Linked DNA regions of Luteibacter rhizovicinus DSM 16549. The protein of the gene in region 2 binds, or shares a complex with, the protein of the main gene of each other region. Links are inferred from orthologs where the notes say so. Each region holds a gene or a part of one and is shown on either strand. Other genes may lie near its edges.

Region 1 (11,041 bases), 110 kb from region 2 along the record:
CCTGCTGGGACGTGGCCAATCCGAACCGCAAGCGCGTCGACGACATTTCCTTTAAAGTGCGTCGCGGCGAGATCCTCGGCATCGCAGGGCTCGTGGGTGCGGGACGCACCGAGCTGGTCTCGGCGATCTTCGGTGCCTACCCGGGTCGTTCCGAAGCCGAGCTGGTCCTCGAAGGCAAGCCGATCAAGATCAAGAGCCCCGAGCAGGCGATCAAGGCCGGCCTGTCGCTGGTGCCGGAAGATCGCAAGCGCCAGGGGATCGTTCCCCTCCTGGGCGTGGGCGACAACATCACCCTGGCCACCTTGTCGCATTATGCGCACGCGGGCCAGATCGATCGTCAGGCCGAGCTGCAAGTGGTCGAAGCCGAGATCAAGCGCCTGCGTGTCAAGACGGCCAGCCCGGAGCTGGCCATCATGGGCCTGTCCGGAGGCAACCAGCAGAAGGCCGTGCTGACCAAGATGCTGCTGCCCGGTCCCAAGGTGCTGATCCTCGACGAACCCACCCGTGGCGTCGACGTCGGCTCCAAGTACGACATCTACAAGCTGATGTTCGAGCTGGCCTCCAAGGGCGTCGCGATCATCATGGTCTCTTCGGAAATGCCCGAAGTGCTCGGCGTGAGCGATCGCGTTCTCGTCGTCGGCGAAGGTAAGCTGCGCGGTGACTTCAAGAACGTCGGGCTGACGCAGGAGCAGGTGCTTGCCGCCGCCATCTCGCATGCCGCCGAAGGCCCGGCGCACGCGGCCTGATCCTCCCACCACTTCACGCGATACCAGGAAGCTCCTCCATGCAGTCGCAGCAAATCCAGCAACTGTTCGTCCGTTACAAGATCCTCGCGCTGCTCATCGCGGTCGCGATCATCTGGGTGTTCTTCCACATCAAGACCGATGCGGCCTTCGTCACGCCGGGTAATCTGTCCAATCTGTTCCGGCAGATGGCGATCACCGGCATGCTTGCCTGCGGCATGGTCTTCGTCATCATCGCCGGCGAAATCGATCTGTCGATCGGCTCGCAGCTCGGCCTGCTCGGTGGCGTGGTCGCGATCCTCACGGTCAACCAGGGTTGGGGAACCTGGCCGTCGATCGGTGCCGTGCTGGTCCTCGGCCTGCTGATCGGCGGACTGAACGGTTACATCGTCACCAAGCTGCGCGTGCCCTCGTTCATCGTCGGCCTCGGCGGCATGCTCGCCTTCCGCGGCATCGTGCTCTACATCACGGGCAGCTCCACCATCGCTCCCGCGCCGGACAACCTCATCACGATCGGCCAGGGCTTCGTGCCGCCCGGCGTGTCAGTGTGGATCGGCGGCCTTATCTTCCTGGCCATGGTCGCCTTGACCGCGCGACGTCGCGTGCGCCGCGGGAAGCTCGGTCTGCAGCAGGCCGCGTTGTGGGTCGATATCGCGAAGATGGTGGCGGTCGGTGCCTTCATCTTCGGCTTCGTGCGCATGCTCAACGACGCTAATGGCATCCCCATCCCGGTGATGATCCTGCTCGGTCTGCTCGCCGTATTCACCTACGTGTCCACCCAGACGGTGTTCGGCCGGCACATTTACGCCGTCGGCGGCAACATGGAAGCCACGCGCCTTTCCGGCGTCAACGTGGCACGCGTCAAGCTTGTCGTGTTCGCCATCATGGGTCTCATGTGCGCCTTCGCCGGCATCATCACCGTAGCGCGCACCGGTTCGGGTTCCCCGTCCGCCGGTACGGGCGGCGAGCTGGACGCGATCTCGGCCTGCTTCATCGGTGGCACGTCCATGCGCGGTGGTTCGGGCACGGTCTACGGTGCTCTGATCGGCGCCCTGGTCATGGCCAGCCTCGACAATGGCATGCAGCTGATGGACGTCGACAACTCCTGGCAGATGATCATCAAGGGCGTGATCCTCGTCCTCGCCGTCTGGGTCGACGTGCTCTCCGGCTCCAACCGCAATGGCTGATCCCCCGCCAAGGAGCATCGCCGATGAATCGGCTCCCACACAGGGCATAAGCCTGCACCGTGTGTGGGGGCCGCTTTCTTGTGAGAGCCGGCTCTTTGTGGGAGCCGCTTCAGCGGCGATAAAATGCCAGGGAGCACCTCTCAAGGAAGATCATGAGCGAACTAGAAAACCTCCAGGGCAACTGGATCCAGACCCGCTTCGAAGAAAACGGCGTCATCGATCCACCGGACGCCCACGGCGGCAACGGCGCGATCACGACGATCAAAGACGACACCTTCGCCGTCAACCTGCCAAACGGTGAGCTCCTGCTTGCCGGGCATTTCATCCTCGACCCGAGCACCACGCCGCGTTCGATCACCTGGATCGACAGCATGGGCGACGACGCCGGCAAGTTGCTGCCGGCGAGCTATGTGCTGGAAGGCGATTCGTTCGTCTTCATCGCGGGGGATGAAGGCATGCCGCGGCCGGTCGAATTCGTGACGTCACCCGGGTTGACGTTGCGTGGATTCGTTCGGTGTCACGCGGGTTGATGCATCGCGACTGGCGGGCACGCTCCGGATCAGGGTCTGGCTATCGATACAGGATGCCAAAAACATCTTCGTTGCAATTCTGATCTTTGCACGCTCGAGGCAGTCCTCCGAAGGGCTTCAGGTTGTGTTTCTCATTGTAGTCATCATATTGCGTTTGAAGTCGTTTCTTCTCTTCGCTCGAGATGCCCGCGCCTGTGATACCAAGTTTGTCTAGGGATACAAATGACAAGGCGGTCACATGTACTTGGATGTCGATGATTACAGAAGTCCCGGCCTGTCGAGCAAGCATCTTGCTCGACGTCGCCTTCGCGCTCTGAACACCCATTTCCCATTCGTCGGAGCGGGCCAGTCCTGTCGCGGTGGCGACTGGCGACGCGATCGACGTCGCGTCGAACAAGACGGCGATCAGGCAAGCCATCCAGGCCCGCGCCGGTATGGACAAAGTTCTCATGTATGGTCCTTGGAAACGATGAGATGTTCGTAGCTTCACCATAGGCCGCGCATCGTCAGCCGCCTATAGAACGGACGTTGTAGGGGGTGTCACGCGTTTGCGGCAGTGACGAGCCGGTACGGTTGATCTCTCGCGAAAAGCTCTCGAGCGGCGACACGCCCTCATGATCATTCCGGAAATCAAGCTGCTGACTGTCGTCAGAGCGGTCCAGAGATGGGGCCACATAAAACTCTTATGCAATATCGGAACGGCGCTTTGTAACGCGTCGATTCGAAAGCGATGACGTCTGCGGTCGGTGGCGCCGCCTACAACCAAGGCGATATTCCCCGATAGCCGTGTTCGGTCTAGCGTGAACTCCACTATCGATGGAAACACAGGACTCGCGACATGAACGGATTCGGACGTCTTCTCCCGCACGTTGCGTCAGTGTCACTTGTCGTTGCGTTAGCGTGTCATTCCGCGATGGCTGACGCGTCCTCGCTGACCAGTCTCGGGCACAATGCCGGCGCCCAATGCGTCGCATCGGACGTCAACGACTCCGGCATCAGCGTGGGCACGTGTTCACCACCGAGTTCCGCCGGCCCGGCTGTCGCCTGGCTTGCGCAGGCCGGACAGGAGCTGTCGCTTCCGTCGTTGGCGGCGGGGCGTTCGTGCCACGCGAGCGGAATATCCAACGGTGGGCAGGCCGTCGGTGGCTGTGTCGATGCTTCGGGCATCGGCTTTGCCGTGGTCTGGAATCCGGGTCCCACCGGCAATGGGGTGCTTTCGAAGCTGTTACCTCGTCCGGGCGTCCTGGGATTGCTCGCTGACGTCACCACGCAAGCGACGGCATATAACCAGGCAGGCGACATTGCCGGTGTCAGCGGTTCGGGCAGTGCCGTCGCGACGGCGGTGATCTGGCGGACGGGCTCGACGACGGCCATCGATGTTTCCTCCGCGGGCGATAACTGCGTCCCCGCCGATGTCGGGGAGCCCACCGCGCAGGCTAGCCCGGCGGTGTTGATGAATTGTCCGAGCGGCACCGGCACGGCGAGCCCCGTCATTGCGACGCCGGGCCTTCTGGGCCTGTATCAGAAGACCGTACTGACGAAGGCTTCTGGGGCTTCCTATTGCGTGGTGCAGTCAATGAACGCGTCATCTCGCATCATGGGAACATGCATTTTCCCCACAGCGCCGACATCACGCGTGGCCTACTGGGTATCGCCAGCATCGACGGCGACGGCGCCATCTCTTTCGGTCGCAGGCACCCCTGTGAAGAGTGTTGGCGACTTCATGAACGCGCAGGGCAATATCGTCTTGCATTATCAAACGGCGGATGGCAAGTCGACTGCCGCTTATCTGGTCATCAATGAGGCGGGCGTGGCGACGAGCTTCATTGGAATTCCAGCCTTGCACAGTGGCACCACGGTCGGCGCGACAGGGTTGGGCGATAACGGCTTGGTCACCGTAGGCGGCCAGAACGCAAGCGAAAATGCCCAGGCCGCCGTGTGGAACCCGGCGTCGCCGGGCACGCTCTCACCCATTGCGTTGTTCGGCGGTGGTTCGAGCAACGGCATTTCGGCTGTTTCGAAGAGTGGTGCTTACGCGGTGGGCGTCGCCGACGACAGCGCGCACGTCACCAATGCAGTGGTGACCACGTTGCCGTAAGCACGCGCCGCTATCGATAGCCTTTGGCGATGGGCGCTCGCGCTAACTCCCGCAGCTACTTCCCGGTATTCAACGCCCGAGCCATCTTCAGATGCTCCTTAAGGGTAGGCAGGGTCTTCTTCGCAAACGCCTGAAGATCCTTGTTCGAACCCTTCTCCACTTCGACTTCGAAGATCGCCACGGCCTTCTGGTGATCGGCCACCATCACCTTCGCGAACTCCTTGTCGAACGCCGCACCGTTGAGCATCTTCAGCGCGTCGATGTCCTTCTGGTTCGCCGGCGGCGGCGATTCGGCCGTGGCGTAACCACGGTCGCCTGCGGCAAGCGTCTTCAGTTCCTCGCCCGCCTTGGTGTGATCCGCGATGATCTGGTGGGCGAAGGTCTTCACCTTGTCCGAACCGGCGTTGGTGTCGGCGAGCTTCGCGGCTTCGATCTCGGCGAGACCGGCACCACTGGCGTTGGTGACGAAGCCGGCGTCGGTCGGCGTGCCACCCTTGGAATCGGTGTGCTGGGCCAGGGCAGCCATGGGCAGGGCGGCGGCGAGCAAGGCTGTGGCGAGGATGCGGGGTAAGGTGCGGTGCATGGCGTCATCTCCTGTAGCGACCCTTCAGGTGTCGCATCCAGGCCATGAAGTCGCCGTGACCGTCGCGGCCAGGCGGCTTCGACAGCGCGACGGGCAGCGGTAGGCGCGCGCTTTGCCGCTGGCCGTTAGGTTGTGGGCCTGCTAGCTCAATGCGTCGTCGCGCCGGCGACGGGCTTGCCGTCGGCGAAATTGCGCACCGCAGCGATGGTGGCATCCGTTGCCTCTTCCATCAGCCAGTGTCCGGCGCCTGGGATGACCAGGCCGGTGACGTTGCCCGCGGCATTGCGCATGACGATGGCTTCGTTCGCGCCGAACGATTTTTCGCCACCGATGGCGAGCACGGGCATGGGAAGTTTCGTCGCCAATGACGCCTGGTTGACGTCGGCATCCTGGCGAATGGCGCGGAACTGGGCGAAGGACGAATGCATCGCGCCGGGGCGAGCGTAGATCTGGGCGTAGTGCTGCCGCGTACCCTCGTCGATTTTCGGCGGGTCACCCGCGAACTCGTTCCAGAAACGATCCAGATAGATACGTTCGCGCCCTGCGACCAGGCGCTCCATGTCCGGCCCCCCGAAATCGAAGTGCCACAGCAAGGGATTGCGCACGATCTGGTCCCAGGGTGGGATACCCGGAACAGGCGCATCCATCACGATCAGGCGCACGGTCTTGTCTGGATAGCGTGCGGCATAGGCGTAGGCCACCATGGTGCCGATATCGTGACCGACGACGACGGCGCGGTCGACACCGAGCTGGGTGAGGACGGCGCGTACGTCTCCCGCCTGGGTTCTCTTGTCGTAGCCGCCGTCCGGATGCGACGACATGCCCATGCCTCGCAGGTCGGGCACGATGACGGTATGGTCCCGGGCCAGATTCTCGGCCAGCGGTGCCCACATGTCCCCGGTGTCGCCGAAGCCGTGCAGCAGCACGACGGCGGGGCCCGTGCCGCCGACGCGAACGTGGATGGTGGCGCCGTCGGTGGCGATGTCCTGGATCCGGAAGGTCGTCGGAAAGGGTCGGACATCCGCGAGCGCGGGCAGACTCATGGCAGCGAGCAGGATCGTGGCGCAGAGAAAGCGGACCATGGGCGTGCTCCGATGATATGCCGTGGAACCCTTGCATGCCGGGTTGCCGCACTTTGGCATAGATCGAACCATGCGAACGAAAACGGGCGCCCGAGGGCGCCCGTTTTCTTATGGTTTAAGACGCGCGTTTGCTTACTTGGCGCGAACGGCCTTCACACCAAGCCCAGCGGCATCGCGCAGGATCTCGGCCTTGTCCGTCTTCTCCCACGAGAACGCCGTGAACGTGTTGCCGTTCTTGTCGGTGACCTCGTAGGGCTTGCGGCCGAAGTGACCGTTCGAGGCGGTCTGCTGGTACATCGGGTGGACCAGGTCGAGCATCTTGATGATGCCGAACGGGCGCAGGTCGAAGTGCTTGCGGATCAGCTTCTCGATCTTCTCGTCGGGAATCTTGCCGGTGCCGAAGGTGGTCACCGAGATCGAGGTCGGCTCGGCCACGCCGATGGCGTAGCTGACCTGGATCTCGCAACGGTCGGCGAGGCCGGCCGCGACGATGTTCTTGGCGACGTAACGCGCGGCGTAGGCGGCCGAACGATCGACCTTGGACGGATCCTTACCCGAGAACGCGCCACCACCGTGACGGGCCCAGCCGCCGTAGGTGTCGACGATGATCTTGCGACCGGTCAGGCCGCAATCGCCCACCGGGCCACCGATGACGAACTTGCCGGTCGGGTTGATGTGGAACTTGGTGCCCTTGTGCAGCAGCTTCGCCGGCAGCACGGGCTTGAGGATCAGCTCGCGCACGCCTTCGATGAGGTCCTTCTGCTTCACGTCCGGATCGTGCTGGGTCGAGAGCACGACGGCGTCGATGGCGACGGCTTCGCCGTTCTCGTAGCGCAGGGTGACCTGGCTCTTGGCGTCCGGGCGCAGCCACGGCAGCGGCGAGTTCTTCTTCTTGCGGACCTTGGTCTGCTGCTCGACGAGACGGTGGGCGTAATGGATCGCCGCCGGCATGTACTCGCTGGTCTCGTTGGTGGCGTAGCCGAACATCAGGCCCTGGTCGCCAGCGCCCTGTTCTTCCGGCTTCTTGCGGTCCACGCCCTGGTTGATGTCCGGGGACTGCTTGCCGATGAGGTTCAGCACGCCGCAGGTCTCGCCGTCGAAGCCGACTTCGGAGGAGTCGTAGCCGATGTCGAGGATGACCTTGCGGGTCAGCGCCTCGAGGTCGATCCAGGCGCTGGTGGTGATTTCACCCGCGACGATGGCGACGCCGGTCTTCACCAGCGTCTCACAGGCCACGCGAGCGCGAGGATCCTGGGCCAGGATGGCGTCCAGAACGGCGTCGGAGATCTGGTCGGCGATTTTGTCCGGATGGCCTTCGGAGACCGACTCGGAGGTGAAGAGGAAGTTGCTCATCGTGGGTATATATCCTTCTTTACGGATAAAGAGATAAATGGGGGCGCGCCATGATACACGGCCTTTGCCGGGTTTGCAGGGGGAAGGGTACGCCCCGGGGGTGACGATTGCATGGATGTTCAGGCGGCGGCGGGCCGGGGCCGCGTCTCGGCGGCGACCCGGCGGGCGGCTGGCACCTATCGGGTGGTCGCCGGCACCACGTTCACGCGTGACACCTTGCCGTCGAGGCCGTTCCGGTAACGGGCCTGGACGTCGACGTAGCCGTCCTTGTATGAGGTATGGAACGAGGGAATCGTCACGGTGCGGCTTCCGAGGTCCTTGAGGACGCGAACCGTCGTGTAGTCGTCGGATCGCTTTCCATCCGGGGAATCGAATACGGTGAAGGTCGTGCCGGCACGCAAACCGAACAGACGAGCCGAGCGGGCCTCGTCGTTCTCGCACCCCCGGCGGTTTCCGCTCTTGAAGTTGATGGTGGTCGCCTCGCCGCCGGGGATGCCGCACACGATGTTCTGGGTCGCGTTCCTGCCTTCGTACAGGACGATGCCGCCCTGGTTGAGTACACCGGCAAGCTCAAAGGCATCGCCTTGCTGATAGTGGTCGATGACGATGTAGTTTGGCGGGCGACGAGCGGCGCGTGCACAGGTGCCGTACACACGGTCCATCAGCTTGTCGTAGCGGTTGTCCGTCCTTGAATGCAGCGATTCCCCGGTTTCATGGAAATGGTTCATGACGAACAGGCGGGGCCATGATTTCCCCCGAAACTGTACCTGTCCCGGTTCCAATGTACCGGCCCAGCGGCTCCTGCACGAGGTATCGTGCGTACCGATAGTCTTGCCCAGCACCCAGTAGTTTTCCGACGTACCGCCCCTGGAGGACATGATGGTCGCCACGCCGCTGGGGAGGGCGTAGCGGCCGGCATTTTTTGATTCCAGATCGAAGATCAGCAATCGTTGATTCGCTGCGATCATCTGTCGAAGCGTCGGCCAGCCAGGGGTATTCCAGGTGTCCGGATTGAATGTCAGGCGTGCCAGGTTAGGGACTCTTGCCAATTCGGCGCGTAGCGCGGACGGCGAAACGTAGTCCTCCAGATGGATCGTGACGATGGCTTGGCGATCGGCCAGAAGGAAGGGGACGATCTCATCGTTGAGATGGGTGGCCAGCGGCCGGCCGGCGAGGGCGCATGAGCCGTGGCAGACCCTGACCCTGCCCTGGTACTCGTGCAGATCCAGCGACAAGCCGCGCACGCCGTCGCGAAGCTGCTGGGGGATGCTCCTGCTCTGGCTGGAGGGCAATAAGGTATTGAACGCGTTGTGGGTGGTGACCCACGTGTACTGGTCGAAACGACGATCCAGATCGTGGACATACGGGCGCTCCCCCGCGATAGCCTGCGTGCTTGCCAGGGCAAGCAGCAGGGCGATTCCTTTCTTCCTCATCTCACGCTCCTTCCTGTGGAAGGCCGTAGGTTATGAGGTTGTGCGCTTTCGTTCCGTCAGGGAATGGGGTGGGTGCGCCGCTGGGTTTCCCCTGCGCCCGCGTCAGTGAGAGCTGACGCGGGCGGGGAGGCTCATCGCCGCTGAAGCGGCTCCCACAGAAGAGCCGCCTCGATGTCAGACCGTCACGGCCAGTCTCTCGCGGGCCGCCCTGGCCACTGAGACCATGCCTCTCAGGGCGTCGGAGACCTCCGGCCAGCCGCGGGTCTTCAGGCCGCAGTCGGGGTTCACCCAGAGCTGGTCGGGACGCAGCACCCGGAGGGCCCGGGCCAGGAGGTCGGCCATTTCGGCTTCGGTCGGGACGCGGGGTGAGTGGATGTCGTAGACGCCAGGGCCGATGCCGTTCGGGTACTGGAACCGGGTGAAAGCGTCCAGGAGCTCCATGCGCGAGCGGCTGGTCTCGATCGAGATGACGTCCGCGTCCATCGCGGCGACCGCCTCGATGATGTCGTTGAATTCCGAGTAGCACATGTGGGTGTGCACCTGGGTCGCATCGCTGACGCCCCCGGCTGTGATGCGGAAGGCGTCGACGGCCCAGGCGAGATAGGCATCCCAGTCCGCGCGACGCAGCGGCAGGCCTTCGCGCAGCGCGGGCTCGTCGATCTGGACGATGCCGATGCCAGCCTTCTCCAGATCGTGCACTTCGTCACGCAGGGCCAGGGCGATCTGCCGGCAGACATCGGCGCGGGGCAGGTCATCGCGCACGAAGGACCACTGCAGCATCGTCACCGGTCCGGTGAGCATGCCCTTCATAGGCTTGTCGGTGAGCGACTGCGCGTACGCCGACCAGGCGACGGTCATCGGTGCGGGACGCGCGACATCGCCATAGATGATCGGTGGCTTGACGCAGCGTGAGCCGTAGCTCTGCACCCAGCCGAGCGAGGTGAAGACGTAGCCGTCCAGCTGCTCGCCGAAGTACTCGACCATGTCGTTGCGCTCGGGTTCGCCATGCACCAGCACGTCGATACCGGCTTCTTCCTGGAAACGCACGACGCGACGCACCTCGTCACGAAGGATGGCGGCGTAGGCGTCGTCGTCCAGCTTGCCCGAGCGGTGCGCGGCGCGCGCGATGCGCAGGTCGTTGGTCTGCGGGAACGAGCCGATCGTCGTCGTCGGCAGGTCGGGCAGGCCGAAGCGCTCGCGCTGCACGTCGGCGCGGAACGAGAAGGCCGAACGACGCTGGCCGAACTGCGGCGTCAGCTGACGTACGCGGGCGCGCACGTCGGCACGTACGACGTCGCCGGAGGCCTGGCGGCTGGCGACGATCTCGTGCTGACGGGCGAGGGTTTTCCGCGCGGCGTCGTCGCCGGCGACGGCGTCCGCATAGCGACGCAGTTCGGCGATCTTCTGCCGGGCGAACGACAACCATCCGGCCAGGTGCGCAGGGAGGTGTTTCTCTTCGGAGACATCGATCGGCACGTGCAGCAGGGAGCAGGAGGTCGACAGCCAGAGACGGTCGTTGCCGAGACGCGCGAGCAGGCGGTCCACGCGGGGAAGGATGGTCGACGGGTCGCTCAGCCAGATGTTGCGGCCATCGAGCACGCCGGCGGAAAGCACGCGGTCGGCCGGCAAGGCATCGAGCACGGCATCCAGCTGATCCGGTGCGCGGGCGAGGTCCACATGCAGGCCGGCCAAAGGCAGCGACGTGGCGAGCTCGAGGTTCGCACCGAGCTCACCAAAATAGGTGGCGAGCAGGATGCGAACGCGTCCGTGCGCGGCGACCGCGGCATAGGTCCGCCGGAACGCTTCGCGCCATGCCGCATCGAGGTCGAGCACGAGGGTCGGTTCGTCGACCTGCACCCAGTCGGCGCCCGCGTCGGCGAGGGCGTCGATGGCGCCGAGCCATGCGGGCAGCAAGGTGTCGAGCAAGGCCAGCGGGTCGCTGCCGTCGACGGTCTTGGACAAGCGCAGGAAGCTCACCGGTCCGAGCAGGACAGGGCGCGCCACGTGACCGGCCGCGCGGGCCTCAAGGTAT
Region 2 (11,044 bases):
TCCTCGTCCGGCGCGCGCACCAGGGGCGAGGGACAGCCACCGAACACTGGCGTGCCCGCCCCGATCAGCTCGACCAGCGTGCGCGCATTGCGCACCGTATGACCCAGGCCGACGTTGCCGGCGGCTACCGTGAGCGCGGCCACGTCGGCGTGCTCGTGCGCCATCAGGATGGCGAGGGCATCGTCCACGCCGGGGTCGGTGTCGATCAACAACGAGGGTCGGGTCATCGCAGGTCAGGTCCGTGAACGGCCGGACAGCATAGCGCCGGCCGCGCGCTTCAGACAGCCTGTGAGGCGGGAGCGTCGGCGCCCTGCAGCTCGAAGCCCAACTCACTCGCCACTTGGAGCACGCCAGCGCACGCAGCGTCGAGCGCCGGCGTGCGCTGGGCGATTCGCGACCGAAGATCCAGCGTGCACGCCAACCCCATCTGCAACAGATCGGCATGCGCCACATGGAGGGTGTCGGCCTGCAATTGACTGAACAGACCGACCGAACGCAGCGCATCGATCAGCGTGCTGCTCGCCGTCGTGTCGAGGATCGTCGGATGCTCCGCCGCGTGCGCCAGCACCATGCCCTGAAGCAGGAACTCGATATCGATGAGCGCACCCGCGCCCTGCTTGAGGTCGAGACGCAGGGTATCCGAACGGTCGCGCTCGGCCCGCCAGCGCCGCCGCATCGCACTGACCTCGGCGATGACGCGCGCGCCATCGCGCGGTGTGCAGAGGATGTCCCGGCGTATGCCGGCCAGCACACCGCCCAGCCGGACATCGCCGGCCACCGGTCGCGCGCGCAGCAAGGCCTGATGCTCCCAGGTCCAGGCGCGATCGCGCTGGTAGGCCTCGAAGGCATCGGCACTGGCGACAAGCAGTCCTTTGGAGCCGTCGGGCCGCAGGCGCGTATCGACGTCGTATAGCTTGCCGGCATGGGTCTGCGCGCTCAGCCAGTGCATGACGCGCTGGGCGAGGCGCTGGTACCAGCGTGTCCCGTCGACCGGTCGCGCGCCGTCGCTCATCGCATTGGCCAGCTTGCCGTCGTAAACGAAAACCAGATCGAGGTCCGAAGCGAATCCGAGCTCCTCGCCGCCCAGACTGCCATAGCCCAGGACAGCGAACCCCCCGCCGTCGCCCGGCAGGCGCCCGTGTTGCGCCGTCAGCTCGCGCGTGGCGAGCGCCAGCACGGCGGCGACGATCGCCTCGGCAAGGCCGGCAAGCCGCCGCGCCGTGGCCGGCGCGTCGGCCCGCCCGTCGTTGAAGGCCAGGCCGAGACGAAACGCGATGCTCGAACGGAACTCGTTGAGTCGCTCGAGTTCGCGCTCCGCGTCACGCTCATCCAGCGTGCCAAGCGTCCGCGCAATCTCCGCGGAAATATCGGCACGCTTCAGCGGAAGCTGGTCGATGCGTGGATCGAGAACGTCGTCCAGCAGCAAGGGCTGGGCGATCACCCGCTCCGCCAGGAACGCGCTGTCGGAAAAGACACCCGCAACACGACGCCGTGCATTCGGCTGCTCGTCGAGCAAGGCAAGGTACGAGGATCGCCGAGCGACGGCCTGGACCAGGCGCACCATGCGCAGCAGACTGGCGGACGGCGACGCACTGGCCCGCGCGGCGCCGATGAGTTGCGGCATGAGCCGCTCGAGTCGTTCCCCGGAGCGGGCGGACATGGATCGTACGGCCGCCGCCTGCGGAAGCTTGGTCAGTTGCTCCACGGCGTCGGCACCGCCGGCAAAGCCCGAGGCCTCCAGCGTCGCCGCGCTCAACGAGCCGTCACGAGCGGCAGCCCACAGCTCGACATCGGCGACCGGCGCCGTCGCGGTCTGCCCGGCCTCCGGCACGAGCACGGCGGCGAACTCGGCCGACACGGCGGCGCGATGCGCCGCCAGCTCCACCGCCAACGCATCCCACGACGGGTAATCCAGGCCCAACGCCAGCCTCTCGCGTGAAAGCTCGTCGTCGGGAATGTCATGCGTCTGCGCATCGCGCAGCATCTGCACGCGATTCTCCACGCGACGCAGGAACAGGTAGGCCGCGCGAAGAAGCTTGGCCCGTGCCGTCGGAATGTACCCGCGCGCCTCGCACGCGCGCAGTGCCGGCAGCAACCCGCGCACGCGCAGCGCGGGATCGCGACCGCCACGGATCATCTGGGTCAGCTGGACGACGAATTCGATTTCGCGAATGCCGCCGGGCCCCAGCTTGAGGTTACCGGCAAGGTCCTTGCGCGCCACTTCCGCATCGATCAGCGACTTCATCTCGCGCAGGCCGGCGAAGGCGGTGTAATCGAGGTAACGCCGGTACACGAAGGGCCGCAGCATGTCCTGCAGTTCGCGCCCGGCGGCGCGATCGCCGGCCACGGGGCGCGCCTTGATCCATGCATAACGTTCCCAGTCGCGACCTTCGCGCTGGTAGTACTGCTCCATCGCCGCGAACGGCAGCGCAAGACGGCCGGCGTTGCCGAACGGACGCAGCCGCAGGTCCACGCGCGCGCAGATCCCGTCCACCGTGGGCTCGGCAAGGAGTCGCACGAGTTGGCGCGCCTCGCGGATGAAGTACTCCCCGTTGTCGAGCGAGCGCGTGCCATCGGTATCGCCAGCCGAGGCATAGGCGAGGATCAGGTCGATATCCGATGAGAAATTCAGCTCGTTGCCGCCCAGCTTGCCGAAGCCGACCACGACCATGCGCTGCTCGACGCCGGCGGCGTCGCGCGGACGGCCGAAGCGTGCGTGCAAGGAATGTTCGGACCAGCGCAAGGCCGCGCTCAGCAGGGTTTCGTAGAGGGCACTGGTCGACGCCAGCGTCTCGTCGATGTCGTCGAGCCCGTTCACGTCGCGAAACACCAGGCGAACCGCCTCGGCATGACGGAAACGGCGCAGGATCGACATGCAGCGGTCTTCATCGGCCGGCAGGTCCAGCATGCTGCCCCGCGTCGCCGCGTCCGCGCTGGCGCGGAAGCGCTCGAGGCCGGCAGGAGCGAGCAATTCCGGCTGGCGACGAAAGACGTCGAAGGCGAAGTCCGAAGCCAGCAGCGTGCGGCGGATGCGTTCGGCCACGCCCGCATCGTCGTGAACGGGAATACGGGCCGCCCGACATGCCGCCATCACATCGGCATAACGGTGATCGATGAGTGCCCGTAGTTCGGGGCTTTCGCGCAGGGCTGGCGTAGGGACATTCATGAGGAGGCCATTGTGCCTGAAGCGGCAATTTGCGAAGAATCGTATGAAAAACCGGCGCTTTCGGTGACAACCGATTCATGTCCGTTCCGTTACAGTCCCTATCCCCTCGGGACTGGACGCGGAAGTCGGCTCTTATGACCAGCGCTTCGAAAACCTGGCGTGACCGCGCGGGACGCGCTGTGCTGCCGCTCATCACGGCGGTCCTGTTCGTCCTGCTCACGGGGCTGATCGACGGCAACCCGGGCGTGGGCACGGACCAGTGGCTTGCCCGCCCGGGCCACCTGATCGCCAACGCCATGCCCGGACTGATGCTGGCTACCCTCCTGCTGACGCTCACACGTCGCACCTGGCTCTCCTTTGGTATCGCCTTCCTGGCCCAGGGCGCGGTCTTCGCGGTGAGCGCCATCAAGGTGAAAAACCTGGGCACGCCGTTGCTGCCGGCCGACTTCGGCCTCGTCGGGCAACTGAGCAACGGCGGCCTGTCGCTGCTTTCCGGCTACCTACCGCGGCAGGTCGCTCCCTACCTGGCCATCGCCGCGCTGATCGGCCTGGTCGTCGTCCTGGTTCGCTTCGAGCCTCCCGTGTTCGCACGACGCACCTACGGCCGCCGGATCGTCGCTACCTTCGCGCTCGGCATGCTTTTCGTCACCCTCTTCGCGGGTACGCCGGGCTGGGCGAAGATCTACAACGGCCAGCGCCTCGGCATGATGCCGTGGTCGCCGTCGGAGAACGCCGGATACAACGGCGTCATGTCCAACCTCATGCAGTTTCATCTGCAGGCCTCGCGCAACAAACCCAAGGACGACCCCAAGGCCGCCCTCCAACTCATCGGCGACAACGACGCTGCGTTACGTGAGCACATGGCGCAGGCCGCGCAGCACACCCGGCAACCGCCGGACATCGTCATCATCCAGAGCGAATCGTTTTTCGATCCGTCCGCGGTGAACGGCTACGACGCGGATGTCGCGCCCAACCTGCATCGCCTCACGCAGCAAGGCAGTGGTGGCGGCCTGCACGTGCCGACCTTCGGTGGCGGCACCATCCGCACCGAGTTCGAAGTACTGACAGGCCTTTCACTGCGCTACTTCGGCAACATGCGTTATCCGTACCTGGACCTGCACAACCAGGTGGTGCCGAGCATGGTGCGTGCCCTGCGTTCGCATGGCTACGACACGGTCGCCGTGCACGGGCACAACCCGAATTTCTGGAATCGCCCGGCGGCCTTCAAGGCGATCGGCTTCGACCGCTTCGTCTCGCGTGACGGCTTCCCCGCGGACGCGAAGAACGACGGCACGTACATGGCCGATAGCGCCATGACCGACGAGATCATGGCGCAGTTGCCGGATGCCGGACCGTCCCGCCTGGTCTTCGCGATCAGCATCGAGGCGCATGGTCCTTACGATGGCTCCGACAACACGAATGTCGCCGAGCGCGATGCCATTCCCGTCCCCGCCGGCGTCGAAGGCAAGGACAAGATCGAGTGGCAGAACTACGTCTATCACATGCATCACGCGGACGCCGAACTCGGCCGCCTTGCCGATCTGCTGGCCAGGCGTGAACGCCCGACCATCCTGCTGTTCTACGGCGACCACCTTCCGGCACTGACCAACACGTACAACCACGCCGGCTTCCGCGACGGCCAGCCGTTCGATACGCAGATGGTCCCGTGGGTGCTGGTAGACGCACACAACGACGGCCCCCCGCCGGTCCACGGCGACATGGCGTCATGGATGCTTCCGGGTCTCGTGCTGGAGCGCGCCGGCATTCACGACGACGCGTATTTCGCCCTCACCCAGGTACTCGGCGGCCAGCTCGCCGCGCTCACCCGCTCGCCGGATGCCAACACGGCTGCGGAAGACGCGAACACGAAGCTGACCGATACAGCGATGGGCAATGTCGCCCTGCTTCGCCTGAAGAACAAACTCGATCCCCTGCTCGCCCGCTACGCGCTGCCCGACGCAGGCATCGATGTCGCTCGCCAGCCAGGCGATGCCGAACATGACGCCGAGGCGGGCGCGGGCCAATAGCTTTCCTCAGCGCTTGCGTTGGGGTGTGAGGCGCAGAGCCTTCGGTGCCCACCCTCGCTGGGGGCTCGAGGCAAAGAGCCTTCGGTGCCCACCCTCGCTGCTCAGACAGGTCCTCCGCGTTTCGTACCGGAAAGGCCGCTAACGCGGCCCATGTTCTTACTTGGCCTTCGGCCGCTCCACTTGTGCGGAACTCGCCTCGAGGGTGGGCACCGAAGACTCTTCTCATCCTTGAGGTGCGTGCGGGTCGAGCCGACGAAGCAACGCCGCTTTGGCTGCTGGCTCGTCGCTAGCGCCATCGCCATCGGCATCGCCAAACGGTGACTCGGCGCGCTAGTCGCGATCGTCCGCGCGAGACAGCGCGAGACAGCGCAGCGTCGCTGAATGAGTTCACCGAGCCGGAGTGGATGTACCCGCACGACTGCCGTAGTGGCCCGCTTCGGCGACCGCACCCACGGCTCGCCGTCCCGCTAACCGTATCGTCGTGAGAGACCTTGGTGTCCACCCTCGAGGCGAGTTCCGCACAAGTGGAGCGGCCGTAGGCCAGATAGGCACACGGGCCGCGTCAGCGGCCTTTCCTATACGGAACGCGGAGGACCTGTCTGAGCAGCGAGGGTGGACACCAAGGTCTCCCCGCGAGACGCCCAAGTGTACGGAGCGATGGCGAAGCCGAGCCGCCCCACGAGGTCGACGAGCGAGCCCGCGAACGAAGCACGGCACGTACGCCCGGACATGCGCGAAGAAGCCAAAAAAAAGACCCCGCTTGCGCGGGGCCTTTCGTGTAGCAAGCCAGGTGGCTGGACTTAGAAGTCCATACCGCCCATGCCGCCCATGCCACCGCCACCACCGCCATGGCCGTGGCCGTCGTCCTTCTTCGGCACTTCCGTCACGGCCGCTTCGGTCGTGATGATCGAGCCGGCAACCGACGCGGCGAACTGCAGTGCCGAGCGGGTGACCTTGGTCGGGTCCAGGATGCCGAAGGCGATCATGTCGCCGAACTCACCGGTCGCCGCGTTGTAACCGTAGTTACCTTCGCCAGCCTTGACCTGGTTGACGATGACCGAAGCCTCTTCACCGGCGTTGGTGACGATGGCGCGGAGCGGGGCTTCGAGCGTGCGACGGGTGATCGCGATGCCGAGGTCCTGGTCCGTGTTCTTGCCCTTCAGGCCTTCGAGCGCCTTCAGTGCACGGATCAGGGCGACGCCGCCGCCCGGGACCACGCCCTCTTCGACGGCTGCGCGCGTAGCGTGCAGGGCGTCTTCGACGCGGGCCTTCTTTTCCTTCATCTCGACTTCCGTCGCGGCGCCGACCTTGATGACGGCAACGCCGCCGGCAAGCTTGGCAACACGCTCCTGCAGCTTCTCGCGGTCGTAGTCCGAAGAGGTCTCTTCGATCTGCGCCTTGATCTGCTTGATGCGCGACTGGATGCCTTCGGCATCGCCGGCACCGTCGATGATCGTGGTGTTTTCCTTGGTGATCACGACGCGCTTGGCATGGCCAAGATCGGTGATCGTGGCCTTGTCGAGCGCCAGGCCGACTTCCTCGGAAATGACCGTGCCGCCGGTGAGGACAGCGATGTCTTCCAGGATGGCCTTGCGACGATCGCCGAAGCCCGGCGCCTTGACGGCGGCGACCTTGACGATGCCACGGATCGTGTTGACGACGAGGGTGGCCAGGGCTTCGCCCTCGACTTCCTCGGCAACGATCAGCAGCGGCTTGCCAGCCTTGGCGACAGCCTCGAGCACCGGCAGCAGCTCACGCACGTTCGAGATCTTCTTGTCGTGGATGAGGATGAACGGGTCGTCCAGCTCAACCTGCTGCGACTGCTGGTTGTTGATGAAGTACGGCGACAGGTAGCCGCGGTCGAACTGCATGCCTTCGACGACGTCGAGCTCGTTCTCGAGGCCCGAACCTTCTTCAACCGTGATCACGCCTTCCTTGCCGACCTTGCCCATCGCCGTGGCGATGATGTCACCGATGTTGGAATCGGAGTTGGCCGAGATCGTGCCGACCTGGGCGATCGCCTTGTCGTCGGCGGTCGGGTTGGACAGCTTCTTCAGTTCGGCAACGGCGGCGATGACAGCCTGGTCGATACCGCGCTTGAGGTCCATCGGGTTGATGCCGGCGGCAACAGCCTTGAGGCCTTCCTGGATGAATGCCTGGGCGAGGACGGTCGCGGTCGTGGTGCCGTCACCGGCGACGTCGGAGGTCTTCGAGGCGGCTTCCTTCACGATCTGCGCGCCGATGTTCTCGTACTTGTCGGCGAGTTCGATTTCCTTCGCGACCGAGACGCCGTCCTTGGTGACGGTCGGGACGCCGAAGCTCTTCTCGAGCACGACATTGCGGCCCTTCGGGCCCAGGGTGACCTTGACCGCGTTGGCGAGGGTGTTGACACCCTTCAGCATGCGGGCGCGGACGTCTTCGCCGAAGCGGACTTCTTTCGATGCCATGGTCTTTGAATCCTTAAATGATTAGTAAGTGAGATCGGGGGGAACGGGGCGAGCGAAAGCTCAGCCTTCCAGGACCGCCACGATGTCGTCTTCCTTCAGGAAGACCAGATCTTCGCCGTCGACCTTGATTTCCTGGCCGGCATACTTGCCGAACAGGACCACGTCGCCTTCCTTCACGCCCATCGGACGGAGCTGGCCACTGGCCAGGAGGAGGCCGGTACCGGCAGCGAGCACCTTGCCGCGGGTGGGCTTCTCGGTGGCGCTGTCCGGGATGACGATGCCACCGGCGGAAACGCGCTCTTCTTCGAGACGCTTGACGATGACGCGGTCGTGCAGCGGGCGCAGTTTGCTCATGACTTCTCCAAACATGTGTTTGACGGATAAGGAAAAAGGTCCACCCTGTTAGCACTTGATCAGGGTGAGTGCCAGAATTTTAGCCCTAAGCTTTCCTGATTCGGAAGAGCTGCGGATGGTCGACAGATGGCGGCGCCACGAAACCGTTCAAGGCCCCGGGTTCAAAAAAGGGCGCAAGAGGCCACAATCGACCCATGTCCGAACCCATCGTCGTCCTCATCGCCTGCCCGACGGGCGAACCCGCCGACACCCTCGCCCGCGCCATCGTCGAAGCGGGCCTCGCCGCCTGCGTGAACCGACTGCCCGGCGTGCGGTCCACTTACCGCTGGAAGGGCGAGGTCGTGACCGACGACGAAGACCTGCTGGTTGCAAAGACGACCCGCGAGGCCTTCGCGGCGCTGGAACGCTTCGTCCTGGCACACCATCCCTACGAGGTGCCGGAAATCGTCGCCCTGCCGGTCGTTGCCGGCCATGCCCCCTACCTGGCGTGGCTGGAAGCGAGTGTCGACGCAAGCTAACCCGGGTTCGCCCGGTCATAATGATCGACGCCCCACGCGCCTCGTCACCGCATCGCTCCACGGAGATCACCATGTCGTCGCTTCGCCGCCTTGCGCGGAACCTGGTCGCCGCGTTCGGCCTGTTGCTCGTTGCCCTGCCCGCATTCGCCCAGGGCGACGACGATCTGCTGCCCGTCACCGAGGCGTTTCACCTCACCACGGACGCCAGCCAGCCCGGCATGGTCAAGCTGCATTGGCGCATCGCGCCCGACTATTACCTCTATCGGGGCCGGATCAAGATCAAGGCGGCCGATGCCGGCGCGGTCTCGCTCGGTGAGCCGACCTTGCCGGATGGCCTGAAGAAGCACGACGAATACCTCGGCGACGTGGAGATCTACCACGGCGATATCGAAGCCAGCGTGCCGTACACGCTGCTCGCCGCCGGCACGACCACCCTGGCCCTCGACGTCCAGTACCAGGGTTGCCACGAAGTCGAGCCGAAGATCTGCTACCCGCCGAACACCGAGCACCTGAAGCTCACCATCGGTGGCGCCTCGACCATTCCGACGGGACCCGCTCCGACGGCCGCTGCCGCCACGCCACCCACTGGCGCGACCGCCGCCAATGGCGCCTCGCTGCTCGGCGCCCCGGCCGCGACCCCGGGCACCGATGCCGCCGCCCTGCCGGCCGAGCAGGCGTTCCGCTTCGAAGCCCTGGTCAAGTCACGCGACGCCCTGCTGCTGCGCTGGACCATGCCGAAGGACTACTACCTCTACCGCGACAAGACCGAGATCACGGTCGCCTCGCCCGCTGGTGTCACCACCGGTGAGCCGGAGTGGCCGAGCGGCGTCGCCCACCACGACGAACATTTCGGCGACACCATCGTCTATTTCGATCAGGTGGAGTTGCCCGTGCCGGTCAAGGGCGCGGCGGACGCAAAGACGACCGAACTCGAGGTCGCCTACCAGGGCTGCCTCGAGAACGGCATCTGCTATCCGGTAATGAAGCGTCATATCAGCGTCGACTTCGGCGCCGGTACGGCGACGGTCGGCGCCCCGGCCTCCGCCGCGCCCGCGACGGCCGCCGCCGTGAAGGACGTCGCGCCGACACCCCCGCCTCCGGGCCTCATGCCGAAGAACGAGGCGCCGCTCGGCTTCGTCGCCGCCATCGGCCTGGCGCTGCTCGGCGGCCTCGTGCTGAACCTGATGCCTTGCGTGCTGCCGGTGCTGTCGCTGAAGGCGATCACCGTGCTGGAGAGTGGCGAGAGCCAGGGAGCCGCCCGTCGGCACGCGCTCTGGTACACCGCCGGCGTGCTCGTCGCCTTTGCCGCCCTGGGCGTGATCATCGTCGGCATCCGCGCTGCCGGCCATGGAATCCAGTGGGGCGCGCAGTTCCAGCAGCCGCTGGCGATCGGCATCCTCGTCTACGTGATGCTCGCCGTGGGCCTGTCGATGTCGGGCGTGTTCGAGATCGGCGGCTCGCTGGGTAACGTCGGCAGCGGCCTGGCGTCGCGCTCGGGTCCGTCGGGCGACTTCTTTACCGGGGTCCTTGCCGTCGTCGTCGCCAGCCCCTGCACGGCGCCCTTCATGGGTTCGGCGATCGCCTTCGCCTTCGCCGCCCCGGTCGCCGTGGCCTTCCTGATTTTCCTCGCCCTCGGCCTTGGCCTCGCACTGCCCTTCCTGTTGATCGGCTTCGTGCCGGCGATCGCCCGGCTGTTGCCGCGCCCCGGTCGCTGGATGGAGACGCTGAAGCAGGCGTTGGCCTTCCCGATGTATCTCACGGCGGTGTGGCTGCTGTGGGTGCTGACCAAGCAGCGGGGCGCGGACGCGACGGCCCTCGTGCTGGCCGGTGCCGTCCTGTTGGCCATGGCGCTGTGGTGGTATGGCCGCCACGCCAACCGCGACCGCGGCCTGTCCTGGATCTTCACCGCCGTGCTCGCGGTGGGCGCCGTGGCGGCCCTGTGGACCGTGCACGGCCTGCCGGCGCCGACCGCGGCCACGGTCGCCAGTGACGGCATCGTGCCGTACTCGCCGGAGAAACTCGCCGAGCTGCGTGCCGCCGGCACACCCGTGCTGGTCGACATGACCGCGGACTGGTGCATCACCTGCAAGGCCAACGAACACGCGGTGCTCGACACGGACGACTTCAAGGCGCTGCTCAAGCGCACCGGCACCGTGTACATGCGCGGCGACTGGACCGACGTGAACGCGACCATCGCCGCCTTCCTGGAGCAGTACCACTCGGTGGGCGTGCCGCTGTACGTGGTCTACCCGAAAGGAGGTGGCGACGGCCATAAGCTCTCCACCGTGCTTACCTACGACACCGTCAAGCAGGCACTCGAGGCCGCCGCGTCGCCATGACACGCGGCCCGACCTTCTGGATCGTCGTACTGGCGATCCTCGGGGCGACGGGCGGATTGTGGGTCGAGCACCGGCGCCTGCATCCGCCACCGCCCCCAGGCGTGACGGTGGCCGACATCGGCGACCCGGCACCGGAAGCCAGCTTCGTGACCGTCGAAGGTAAGGCACGTCAGCTGTCGGACTGGCACGGCAA

What was found.
Region 1: the proteins of groL (region 2) and metK are in contact, whole or in part, in a cryo-EM structure (PDB 8P4O), measured with the Escherichia coli proteins. The link is inferred for Luteibacter rhizovicinus DSM 16549 from one-to-one orthologs.

The regions. Positions count from the first base shown.
Region 1 is NZ_CP017480.1:863,409-874,449, reverse strand. Bases 5,467-8,307 are described here. They hold metK (methionine adenosyltransferase), read right to left. Parts: upstream 7,577-8,307; coding sequence 6,356-7,576; downstream 5,467-6,355. Other genes in these bases: BJI69_RS04065 (phosphoinositide-specific phospholipase C-related protein), read right to left, coding at 7,753-8,307; BJI69_RS04075 (alpha/beta fold hydrolase), read right to left, coding at 5,467-6,223. Also shown: BJI69_RS04105 (xylose ABC transporter ATP-binding protein), read left to right, coding at 1-746; BJI69_RS04100 (sugar ABC transporter permease), read left to right, coding at 785-1,930; BJI69_RS04095 (TIGR03067 domain-containing protein), read left to right, coding at 2,083-2,460; BJI69_RS04090 (hypothetical protein), read right to left, coding at 2,501-2,911; BJI69_RS04085 (hypothetical protein), read left to right, coding at 3,374-4,558; BJI69_RS04080 (DUF4142 domain-containing protein), read right to left, coding at 4,614-5,141; more of BJI69_RS04075, read right to left, coding at 5,288-5,466; more of BJI69_RS04065, read right to left, coding at 8,308-9,009; metE (5-methyltetrahydropteroyltriglutamate--homocysteine S-methyltransferase), read right to left, coding at 9,184-11,041. UniProt on the Escherichia coli protein: Catalyzes the formation of S-adenosylmethionine (AdoMet) from methionine and ATP.
Region 2 is NZ_CP017480.1:968,116-979,159, forward strand. Bases 5,318-8,161 are described here. They hold groL (chaperonin GroEL), read right to left. Parts: upstream 7,641-8,161; coding sequence 5,994-7,640; downstream 5,318-5,993. Other genes in these bases: BJI69_RS04520 (co-chaperone GroES), read right to left, coding at 7,701-7,994. In the rest of the region: BJI69_RS04500 (nucleoside hydrolase), read right to left, coding at 1-227; glnE (bifunctional [glutamate--ammonia ligase]-adenylyl-L-tyrosine phosphorylase/[glutamate--ammonia-ligase] adenylyltransferase), read right to left, coding at 278-3,166; BJI69_RS04510 (LTA synthase family protein), read left to right, coding at 3,301-5,193; divalent-cation tolerance protein CutA, read left to right, coding at 8,189-8,512; BJI69_RS04530 (protein-disulfide reductase DsbD family protein), read left to right, coding at 8,584-10,851; BJI69_RS04535 (TlpA family protein disulfide reductase), read left to right, coding at 10,848-11,044.